One region of the Vogesella perlucida genome, then DNA from elsewhere that is predicted to be linked to it. Evidence: predicted binding sites of a transcription regulator. Region 1 holds the regulator's gene; the other holds the start of a gene.
What was found. The regulator HrcA, encoded in region 1, represses chaperone genes, less so after heat shock. The targets are predictions, from matches to a motif close to ATTAGCACTCGNNNNNNNCGAGTGCTAAT.

Region 1 (5,416 bases):
CGGTCTTGCCACCCGCCAGTGCGGCGTCAACCAGCGCCATGCCGGTGTCCAGCGTTTCGGCAAACTTGATCTCTTCGGAGCGTAATGCGTCTTCGATCTGGGCTTGTTGCTGGCGCAGCTCGGGGTAGGCATCACCCATCTCGGCGACCAGGTCGGCCACGATCTTGTGGAAGAACAGGCCTTTCTGGCCCAGCTTGTAACCGTGGCGGATAGCACGGCGGGCAATGCGGCGCAGCACGTAGCCGCGGCCGTCAGCGGACGGCAGAATGCCGTCGGCGATCATGAAGGAGCAGGCGCGGATGTGGTCGGCGATCACTTTCAGCGACGGCACGTCCTGGCTGTAGGCCACGCCGGTTTCACGCGCTGCAGCGCGTACCAGGCAGGCCAGGGCGTCGGTTTCGTAGTTCGATTTTACGCCCTGCAGTACGGTGGACAGGCGCTCCAGGCCCATACCGGTATCCACGGACGGTTTCGGCAGCGGGTGCAGGGTGCCGGTTTCGTCGCGGTTAAATTGCATGAACACGTTATTCCAGATTTCCATGTAGCGGTCGCCGTCTTCGTCCGGGCTGCCTGGAGGACCGCCGGCCACGCTTGGACCGTGGTCATAGAAAATCTCGGTACACGGGCCACACGGGCCGGTGTCGCCCATGGTCCAGAAGTTGTCGGACGCGTACGGTGCGCCTTTGTTGTCGCCAATGCGCACGATCTTGTCGGCAGGCACGCCTACCACTTTGTGCCAGATGTCGTACGCTTCGTCATCGCTGGCGTACACGGTCACCATCAGCTTGTCTTTGGGCAGGTTCAGCCACTGTTCGCCGGTGAGGAATTCCCAGGCAAAGGTGATGGCGTCGTGCTTGAAGTAGTCGCCAAAGCTGAAGTTGCCCAGCATTTCAAAGAAAGTGTGGTGGCGGGCGGTGTAGCCCACGTTTTCCAGGTCGTTGTGCTTGCCGCCGGCGCGCAGGCATTTCTGGCTGGTGGTGGCGCGGGTGTAGTCGCGTTTTTCAAAGCCCAGGAACAGGTCTTTGAACTGTACCATGCCGGCCACGGTGAACATCAGGGTAGGGTCGTTGCCCGGAATCAGGCTGCTGGACGGGACAACCTGGTGATTTTTGGAAGCAAAAAAGTCCAGAAACTTCTGGCGAATGGCGGAGGTTTTCATGATTTATGGGTCGTATTGGGTCGGATTCTGAAAACGGCGACACGCGACGCGTGAATATCGGTCGATTGTGGCAACTGCGCACCGTGCTGGCAAGCCTTGCGGCCAACCTTGTGCACGGCGGGGCGCATTTTCGGCTGCTGCCGGTGTGTGGCTGGCCGTGCGCTATGTTGGCCACAGCGGGTGGCGGGTGCGCTTATCGAAGCAGCGCTGGCTGACTAGCTTTGTGCATCGTCATCCGGCCATTCGTCACAGCCTTTGATGACTTGCCGGATGGTATCCATGCCAAAGCCGCGGCTGGCCAGAAAACGCATCTGTTTGGCGCGCCCGGCGGCATCGCTGGCGGGTTGGCCGAATTTGCGCAGCCACTGGCTGCGTGCGGTGGCCAGGTCGTTGTGGCTGGACAGGGTCTGCTTGATGGTGTCGCTGTCTACGCCACGTTCGCGCATTTCCATGGCCACGCGGCGGCTGCCGTACTTGCGGCTGCGGCTGTCGGCAAACTGTTCGGCAAAGCGGGCGTCGCTTTGCCAGCGGCTGGCGGCCAGCTCGTCCAGCAGGGCGTCCACTTCTTCTGCGTTTTCTGCAAAAGGCGAAAGCCGCCGCTTCAGCTCCAGCCGCGTATATTCGCGGCGGGACAGAAGGTCGACGGCTCTTGCCTTCAGGCTTTTGCCCGGTTTTTCCATCAGGCGTCGAAGGTGTCGTCCAGCAGCTCTTCGTCTGCGTCCGGCTTGCCTTCGGTAATTTCTACCTTGATACCCACGGCTTCGCGGATTTTGCGCTCGATTTCCTGGGCAATGGCCGGGTTGGATTTCAGCCATTCGCGGGTGTTGTCCTTGCCCTGGCCGATTTTCTGGCCGTTGTAGGCGTACCAGGCGCCGGATTTGTCGATAAAGCCGTGCTCTACGCCCAGCTCGATGATTTCGCCCTCGCGGCTGATGCCTTCACCGTACAGGATGTCAAAGCCGGCTTGCTTGAACGGTGGCGATACCTTGTTTTTCACCACTTTCACGCGGGTTTCGTTACCGATGATTTCTTCGCCTTTCTTGATACCGCCAATGCGGCGGATATCCATACGTACCGAGGCGTAGAATTTCAGGGCGTTACCGCCAGTGGTGGTTTCCGGGCTGCCGAACATCACGCCGATCTTCATGCGGATCTGGTTGATGAACACCACCAGGGTGTTGGTGCGCTTGATGTTGCCGGTGAGTTTGCGCAGTGCCTGGCTCATCAGGCGGGCTTGCAAGCCCACGTGGCTGTCGCCCATTTCGCCTTCGATTTCGGCTTTGGGAACCAGGGCAGCTACCGAGTCCACAATGATGACATCCACGCCGCCGGAGCGTACCAGCATGTCGCAGATTTCCAGTGCCTGTTCACCGGTGTCCGGCTGCGAGATCAGCAGGTCTTCTACCGATACGCCCAGTTTTTGTGCGTATTGCGGGTCCAGCGCGTTTTCGGCATCGATATAGGCGCAGGTACCACCCAGTTTTTGTGCTTCGGCAACCACCTGCAGACACAGCGTGGTTTTACCGGACGATTCCGGGCCGTAGATTTCCACCACACGGCCACGCGGCAGGCCACCCACACCCAGTGCCAGGTCCAGGCCCAGCGAGCCGGTGCTGATGACTTGCAGGTTTTCGGTGATCTGGTTGTCGCTCATGCGCATGATCGAGCCTTTGCCGAACTGCTTTTCAATTTGCGCCAGCGCTGCACTCAGCGCCTTGCTTTTGTCTTCGGAACGCTCTGCCATGCTTGCTCCATTCATTCAACGGGGTGGATAACGATTCAGCTTTTGATTATGTACGTTTTCATCTGGCCTGCCAAATAAAAACGACAGGCAGCGATGCATGCGCGCCACAGCGCTGTGGCGGTGATGAATACAATCAGCGGATTATCGCACAAAAGGCGGCGCGACCAAGCCGGCGGGCGCGCCGCCAGGCTGTGATGCGGCAAAGCCTTTGGCTGGCGGGCAAGCTGTGACAGAATGGCAGCATGCTGAACGATCGCACTCAACATTTGCTCAAGGTGCTGGTAGAGCGTTATATCGCCGATGGCCAGCCTGTGGCGTCCAAAACCCTGGCCACGGTGTCGGGGCTGGAGCTGTCGTCGGCGTCCATCCGCAATATGCTGGCCGACCTGGAAGGGCTGGGGCTGATTGCCTCACCGCATACCTCGGCCGGGCGCGTGCCTACGCCGCGTGGCTACCGTCTGTTTGTCGACCGCCTGTTGACCGTGCAACAGCTGACCGAGCCTGCCGTGGCCGAGCTGCGGCATACGCTGCAGCCGGACAGCCCCAAACGGGTCGTGAAGGCAGCGTCGCAGCTGCTGGCCGAGCTGACGCAGTTTGCCGGCGTGGTGATGACGCCGCAGCGCGCCGATGCCGCGTTTCGCCAGGTGGAGTTTTTGCGCCTGTCCGAGCGGCGGGTGTTGCTGATTCTGGTGACGCTGGAAGGCGATGTGCAAAACCACCTGTTCAATACCGCACGCGACTACAGCGGCAGTGAGCTGATCGAAGCGGCCAACTTCCTGAACCAGCATTACGCAGGGCAAGCACTGGGTGGCGTGGCCAGCCGGGTAGGGGAGGAGCTGCAGCAGCTGCGTGGCGATATTTCCGAGCTGATGCAGCTGGCCATCCAGTTTGGCCAGCAAGCGCTGCACGGTGGTGACGACCTGGTGATTAGCGGGCAGGGCAAGCTGCTGAACGTGAGCGATTTTTCCGGCGACCTGAACCGCCTGCGCGAGCTGTTCGATACCTTCCAGCGCAAGACCGAGCTGTTGCAGCTGCTGGAGCAAAGCCGCCGCGCCCCCGGCGTGAACCTTTTCATCGGCGACGAGTCCGGCGTGGTAACGCTGGACGACTGCAGCGTGGTGATTGCCCCGTACCGGCTAAACGGCCAGGTCGTGGGTGCGCTGGGCGTGGTAGGCCCCACCCGCATGGCCTACGAGCGGGTGATCCCGATTGTGGACATCACCGCGCGGCTGGTATCGAGTGCGCTGAATTTCAACGATTGACCCCCTGTGTCGCAGTGTGTTGGCTGCGGCCAACCTTGGTATTCCCCATGACTCTCCTGAAAACCCTGCTAGCCGTGACCAGCCTGCTGGCAGCCGGTGTTGCCCATGCCGACGTGGCGCTGCTGATGCGCCCGGACGTGCAACGCTATATCGACGAACAAGTTGCCACCGGCGAGCTGAGCCGTGCCGAGCTGGAAAGCGTGTTTGCCAATGTGGAGCTCAAGCCGAACATCATCGCCATTATGGATAAACCGTCCACGGCGCGGCCGTGGTACCAGTTTCGCCCCAGCTTTTATAACGACAAGCTGATGCAGGAGGGCGTAGCGTTCTGGCAGCAGCATGAAAGCACCCTGCAGAAGGCGGCTGATACCTACAAGGTGCCGCCGGAAATCATCGTGGCCATTATTGGTATCGAAACGCGCTACGGCCGTAATACTGGCGGCTTCCGTCTGGCCGATGCGTTGTCCACGCTGGCATTCGACTACCCGCGCCGTGCCGACTTCTTCCGCGCCGAGCTGTCCGAGTTTTTCCGCTTGGCGCGCAGCGAAAACGTCAACGCACTCACCCTCAAAGGCAGCTACGCCGGTGCCATGGGCCTGCCGCAGTTCATGCCGTCCAGCCACCGCAAGTGGGCGGTGGATTTTGATGGCGATGGCCACCGTGATATCTGGAACAACCCTGTCGATGCTATCGGTAGTGTGGCCAACTACTTCCGCGAGCACGGCTGGCTGGGCGGGGACGACGTGGTGGTACCGGCCGAGCTGGTACCCGGCACCGTGCCGGATGCGCTGGTGGCGGATAAATTCAACCTGCACTACACCGTGGCCGAGCTGAAAGCCCGTGGCGTCATGCCACAAGCGCCGGTGCGCGACGACGCGCTGGCCGTACTGGTGCCGCTGGAAGTGGCGCCGGGCGACACGCGCTACTGGCTGGGTCTCAATAATTTTTACACCATTACCCGCTACAACAAGAGCACCCTATACGCCATGGTCACGCACGAGCTGGCACAGGAAATGCGCGCACGCTTTGTGCAGGCGCGCATGGCTGCGGGCGCAGGGCAATAAGGTGCCAGGCCGCCGGAGCCAGTATGGCCAGCTGTGTACCGAGCGGCTGGCGGTTGCGCTGAAATAGTCGCCATACCCGGCGAATCCCTTTAGAATTCCGCGCCATGACCTATCAAGTTCTCGCCCGAAAGTGGCGCCCCAAGCGCTTTGCCGACCTGGTTGGCCAGGAGCACGTGGTACGCGCCCT
Region 2 (5,416 bases), on a different contig from region 1:
GGGGGCTGTCACACAACAGCGTCAGGGCGATGCAGCCTTGGTACGCCAGGTCACCACCGGTTTGCCAGTGCGCCCGCCGCGCTTACCGCACTTTAACTAGCTGTTTTTGCTCGCCAGCCTGGCATCGGCTATGCTTCGGCCTTTGCCAGCGCCGGTGAGCGTGATTCATGTCTGCTTTTCTGATGGGTGACACCAAGCGTGTCCGTATCGCTGCTTTATTGTTGGCCGCGATCACTATTTTTCCTTTTCTGTCGCGTTTCCACTTTTTGCCCTTACCGCAGTGGTGGGGTGAAATCACGGTCGTGTGCTGCGCTGCTTTGGCGAGTTTGCTGTTGCCTGCCACGTCGTTGCCATGGCCGCGTGCGAGCATCTGGATGATGATCATGGCGCTGGTGTGGGCGCTACAGCCGTGGTTTGTACCGGTATTGTTTCCAGGCTTGAATCAGGCGACGGCGCTGGCCTTTGTGGCGCTGTCGGTGTTGGCACTGGCGGTGGTGCGCGTGCGCGTGCGCTGGGGCGCCACGGGGTTGATTACCTTTCTGTGCCAGGCGATTCTGATTGGCACGCTGCTGCAGTCCCTCATCGGTTTGGCGCAGGTTACCGGGCTGGCGCAGGCCATGGGGGGCGTGTTGTTCTACGACAGCAGCCACCCCACGACCAATGTGTTCGGCCACATCGGCCAACGTAACCAGTATGCGCATTATCTGACCTGGGGCGTGGTGGCTGCGGCCTGGTTACTGGCGAGTGGCCAGCTGGTGCAGCGCCGGCTATGGCTGGCGATTGCTTGGCTGTCGCTGTCGATTGCCTTTGCTGGCTCACGTACGGTGCTGTTGTACGCTTTTGCCCTGGCTGTGCTGGCGGGCTGGTGGCATTGGCGTTTGCGGGTGCCGCAGTCGGCAAAGATGATGCGGGTGATGTGGCTAGCCGTGGCGCTGATGGTAGCGATGCAGTTTGCCCTGCCGCTGGGCGAAAAACTGCTGGCGCCACTGTTGCATGGCCCTGTGGCGGCTAGCGGGCTGGAAAGGTTGGCCGCAAACAGCGATGGCATGGGTGCACGGCGTTTGGCCGAGTGGGGCAAGGCCTGGATTGTGTTTATCGAACACCCGGGCTACGGCTTTGGCTGGTATCAGTACGCCTCGGAGAGCGTGCGTTTGCAGATGCTGCCGCAGTTTGCCAATGCCGGCGTTAATAGCGGCCTGTTTGCCAATGCCCACAATCTGGTGTTCCAGTTGCTGGCCGAAATGGGCCTGGCTGGCACCTTGTGTGCGTTGCTGGGTTTTGCTTGGGCAGCCTGGCCTTACTTTGGTCGCCGGGTCGAGCCGGTACACCTGGTGCCGTTGGCCATCATGGCCATCACCCTGATCCACAGCATGCTGGAATACCCGCTGTGGTACCTGTATTTTCCTGCGGTCATGGTGATGATGCTGGCACTGGCACCAGAGACAGATGAGGCTCCGCTAGGCTGGGTGGCGCCCGTGTATGCAGTGTTGGCCGTAGCGTTGTTGCTGTTGGCCGCCTATGGCAGCTGGCGCTATCGCGAGATGCAGGGTTTGTATTACCCCACTACCCAGCGCCAGCAACAGCGGCTGGAGCAGATCATCCGCCACGAACCTATGTTTGCCTCGCACGCGCTGGGCTTGCTGGATGACGTTATTACGCCCACGCCGCAGGCTTTGAAAACGCAGCGTCATTGGCTGGAGCGCATGGCTGCATTCCGGCCGTACCCGGACGTATTGCGTCGCAAGGCGCAGATGGAAGCGCTGGCGGGTGAGCAGGACAAGGCGGCGCATACCTTTAGCCTGGCCTTGGCGTCTTTCCCGACCTATGCGCCCGATTTTCTGGCCGAGCTGGACGAAAACGAGCCAGCCTGGGCGCGCCTGCGTGCGATGGCGCAAGCTGCGACGGACAAACTACCGCCACAGTATCGATAGTTCAAAGCCACCGTCAGGTGGCCTGCTGCACATGAAAAAGCCCGCTTGTGATGCAAGCGGGCTTTGTTTTGCTGAGCTAACCAGTGGCGATCAGGCGTCGATTACCACACCGTGACTGAGCGCCGCCTTCATCTTGCCCAGTGCTTTGGCTTCGATCTGGCGGATACGCTCGGCAGACACGCCAAACTCGGCGGCCAGATCGTGCAGGGTGGCACCGCTGTCATCGGCCAGCCAGCGTGCTTCGATAATCCGGCGGCTGCGCGGGTCCAGCGTGGCCAGTGCGTGCTCGATACCCTCGCCTTGCAGGGTGTCCAGCGCGTGGCGTTCCATGGCGCGGGTAGGCTCGTGATGGCTGTCGGCCAGCCAATCGATCGGGGCAAAGCCGTCGTCGTCGCCATCGTCTGCCATCAGGGCCATATCCTGGCCGCTCATGCGCGTTTCCATTTCGCGGACTTCTTCCGGCTTCACGCCCAGCTGTTCGGCGATAGACTGCGCTTCTTTTTCGGACAGCGCCGAAAACCCCTGCTTCATGCTGCGCAGGTTAAAGAACAGCTTGCGCTGCGGCTTGGTGGTGGCAATGCGCACCAGGCGCCAGTTGCGCAGGATGAATTCGTGAATTTCGGCCTTGATCCAGTGCACGGCAAACGAGAACAAGCGCACGCCGCGGGTAGGCTCGAAGCGCTTTACAGCCTTCATCAGGCCGATATTGCCTTCCTGAATCAGGTCGGCTTGCGGCAGGCCATAGCCGGAGTAGCCGCGGGCGATGGACACCACGACGCGCAGGTGCGACAGCACCAGCCGTTTGGCTGCTTCCAGGTCGCCTTGTTCCTGCTGGCGCGTGGCAAGCTCGAACTCTTCTTCCGGCGTGAGCATGGGAATGCTGTTGACGGTCTGGATGTACTGTTCCAGGCTGCCATTGGCAGAGAGTACGGGCAAAGCAATCGTGGTCATACGCTGATTATCCTTGTGGAAACCTGAGCTTGATCTTAGCACTCCCGGTATGAGAGTGCCAGAAGAGCACAGGTTCCCGGCGATGGCATTTATTTATGATGTTGATAGCGGCTTAGCGGGCGCGTAGGCGGCGCAGATAGTGGCCTGCAGCCAGGCGGGCGCCCACAATGCCCAGCGCAATGCTGCTTGCGGCCAACAGTGCCAGTTCGCCTGGCTGCAGGCTGCGCAGGGTAATGCTTTCGCTGTACAGCTGCGCAAAGCCATTCAATGCTGGGGCGGCTTGCGCCACAAACACACTACACAATGCCCAGCAGCACAGCGTGCTGAGCAGGCCCTGCCACACGGCGTAGTACATGAAAGGGCGGCGGATAAAGCTGTCGGTCGCGCCAATCAGTTTGGCCACTTCGATCTCTTCCTGCCGGGCCAGTATCTGCATGCGGATGCTGTTGTGGGTGATCAGCACCAGTGCCAGGCCAAAGCTGATGCCCAGGAACCACGCTAGCTGCATGGCCAGCTCCAGCAGGCCGTGCAGGCGTTTGGCCCAGGCTGCGTCAAACTGCGCCTGCTCTACCATCGGCAGCCCGGAAAGCTCCCGTTGCAGCATTTCCAGAGCTTCCGGCGTGGCGTCGGCTTTAGGCTGTACGACAAAAGCATGGGGTAGGGGGTTGCTGCCTAGGCCTTCGCCAATGCCGCTCATGCCGCTACGCTGTTCTAGCTGCTGCAGTGCGGCTTCTTTCGAGATGAAACTGAAGCTGGCCACGCGCGGGTGGGTCTGCAGGCTGGCTTGTACGGCGGCCAGGTCGGCTTGTTCGGTGGATAACTCCATGAACAGCGTAATTTGTGGGGTGGCAGTCAGCTTGCCCACCCAGGCTTGTACACTGGTGGCGGCGAGATACAGCGACACTGGCAGCGATAGGGCGATGGCCAGCATCAGCAGATTCAGCAGGCTGCCAATGGGCTGGCGCAACATTTTCAGCAGGGCCAGGCGGGCGTCCTGCCAGTGCAGGTAGAAGTAATGTTTCATGACGCAAACTGGCCCTCGCGCAGGCGGATAATGCGGCGACCGTAGTCTTCCATCAGCGTTTCATCGTGCGCCGAGACAATGACAGTGACGCCTACTTGATGGAAGGATTTGAACAGCTCCATGATGTCCAGCGCGTAGGCGCGGTCCAGGTTGGCGGAGGGTTCGTCGGCCAGCAGAATACTTGGGCGGTGGACTACCGCCCGGGCAATGCACAGCCGCTGTTGCTCACCGCCGGAAAGCCGTACCGGCATCACCTTTTCTTTGCCCAGCAAGCCTACTTTGTCCAGTGCAGCCCGCACACGGCGCGCCGCATCCCGCCGGTCGAAGCCGATGATGTCCAGCGGCAGCATGACATTATCGAACACGCTGCGATCAAACAGGATCTTGTGGTCTTGAAAGACGATGCCGATATGCTGGCGCACGTAGGGCAGCTGGCTGGGGCGCAGCCGGCTCAGGTTCTGGTCGTTTACCAGTACATTGCCGCTGGTGGCGCGTTCTATGCCGGAAATCAGCTTTAATAGTGTGCTTTTACCCGCGCCGGAATGGCCGGCCAGAAACAGCATCTCGCCGCTGTCTATCGTGAAAGACAGGTTCTTGAGCGCATCGTGCCCGCCCGGGTAGCGTTTGCTCACCTGTTCAAACTGGATCATTGCGCCTCCTCATCTGGGGCAAAGGTTGGCCGCAGCAAGCGGGTCTAGTCAAACAGCGCGTCGATGTACGGGCTGGCCTGGAAGGGGCGCAGATCATCAATGCTTTCACCCACGCCGATAAAGCGCAGCGGCACCGGGCGTTGTTTGGCGATAGCGGCAATCACGCCACCTTTGGCGGTGCCGTCCAGCTTGGTGAGTACCAGGCCGGTGAGCCCCAGGGCATCGTCAAACGCGATAACCTGATTGATCGCGTTCTGGCCGATGTTGGCATCCAGCACCAGCATGACTTCGTGCGGGCCATCCGGAATAGCCTTCTGGATCACGCGTTTCACCTTCTTGATTTCTTCCATCAGGTGCAGCTGCGTGGGTAGGCGGCCTGCGGTGTCGGCCAGCACGATATCGATGCCGCGTGCGGTGGCTGCCTGGATGGCGTCGTAACAGACGGCGGCTGCATCACCGCTTTGCTGGGCAATCACGGTCACGTTGTTACGCTCGCCCCACGCCATCAGCTGCTCGCGGGCTGCTGCACGGAAGGTGTCGCCGGCCGCCAGCAACACGCTTTTGCCCTGGCTCTGAAAGTATTTGGCCAGCTTGCCGATGGAGGTCGTCTTGCCCGCACCGTTAACACCCACCATCATGATCACGAAAGGTTTCTTGCCCGCTGTATCCAGCGGCACCTCCAGTGGGCCGATCAACTCACCCAGGGACGACTTCAGGGCGCCCTTGAGCTCACTGGCGTCCTTCAAGCCATTCAGGCTGACGCGGTCGCGCACGTCTTTCAGCAAGTGGTTGGTGGCATCCACCCCCATGTCGGCGGTGAGTAGAACGGTTTCCAGCTCTTCGTACAGGTCTTCATCGAT

Region 2: a site for HrcA is predicted at 2,917-2,945, ahead of rpoH (RNA polymerase sigma factor RpoH). Genes of this name have one in related genera too.

The regions. Positions count from the first base shown of each region.
Region 1 is NZ_CEETRO010000002.1:186,966-192,381, forward strand. It holds gene alaS (alanine--tRNA ligase) at 1-1,159, opposite strand, end outside; gene recX (recombination regulator RecX) at 1,375-1,839, opposite strand; gene recA (recombinase RecA) at 1,839-2,903, opposite strand; gene hrcA (heat-inducible transcriptional repressor HrcA) at 3,146-4,165, shown strand; gene mltB (lytic murein transglycosylase B) at 4,213-5,229, shown strand; gene dnaX (DNA polymerase III subunit gamma/tau) at 5,334-5,416, shown strand, end outside.
Region 2 is NZ_CEETRO010000003.1:130,220-135,635, reverse strand. It holds gene ACZ9XP_RS05515 (PglL family O-oligosaccharyltransferase) at 1-100, shown strand, start outside; gene ACZ9XP_RS05510 (hypothetical protein) at 83-385, opposite strand; gene ACZ9XP_RS05505 (PglL family O-oligosaccharyltransferase) at 384-1,931, shown strand; gene rpoH (RNA polymerase sigma factor RpoH) at 2,022-2,882, opposite strand; gene ftsX (permease-like cell division protein FtsX) at 2,995-3,906, opposite strand; gene ftsE (cell division ATP-binding protein FtsE) at 3,903-4,556, opposite strand; gene ftsY (signal recognition particle-docking protein FtsY) at 4,601-5,416, opposite strand, start outside.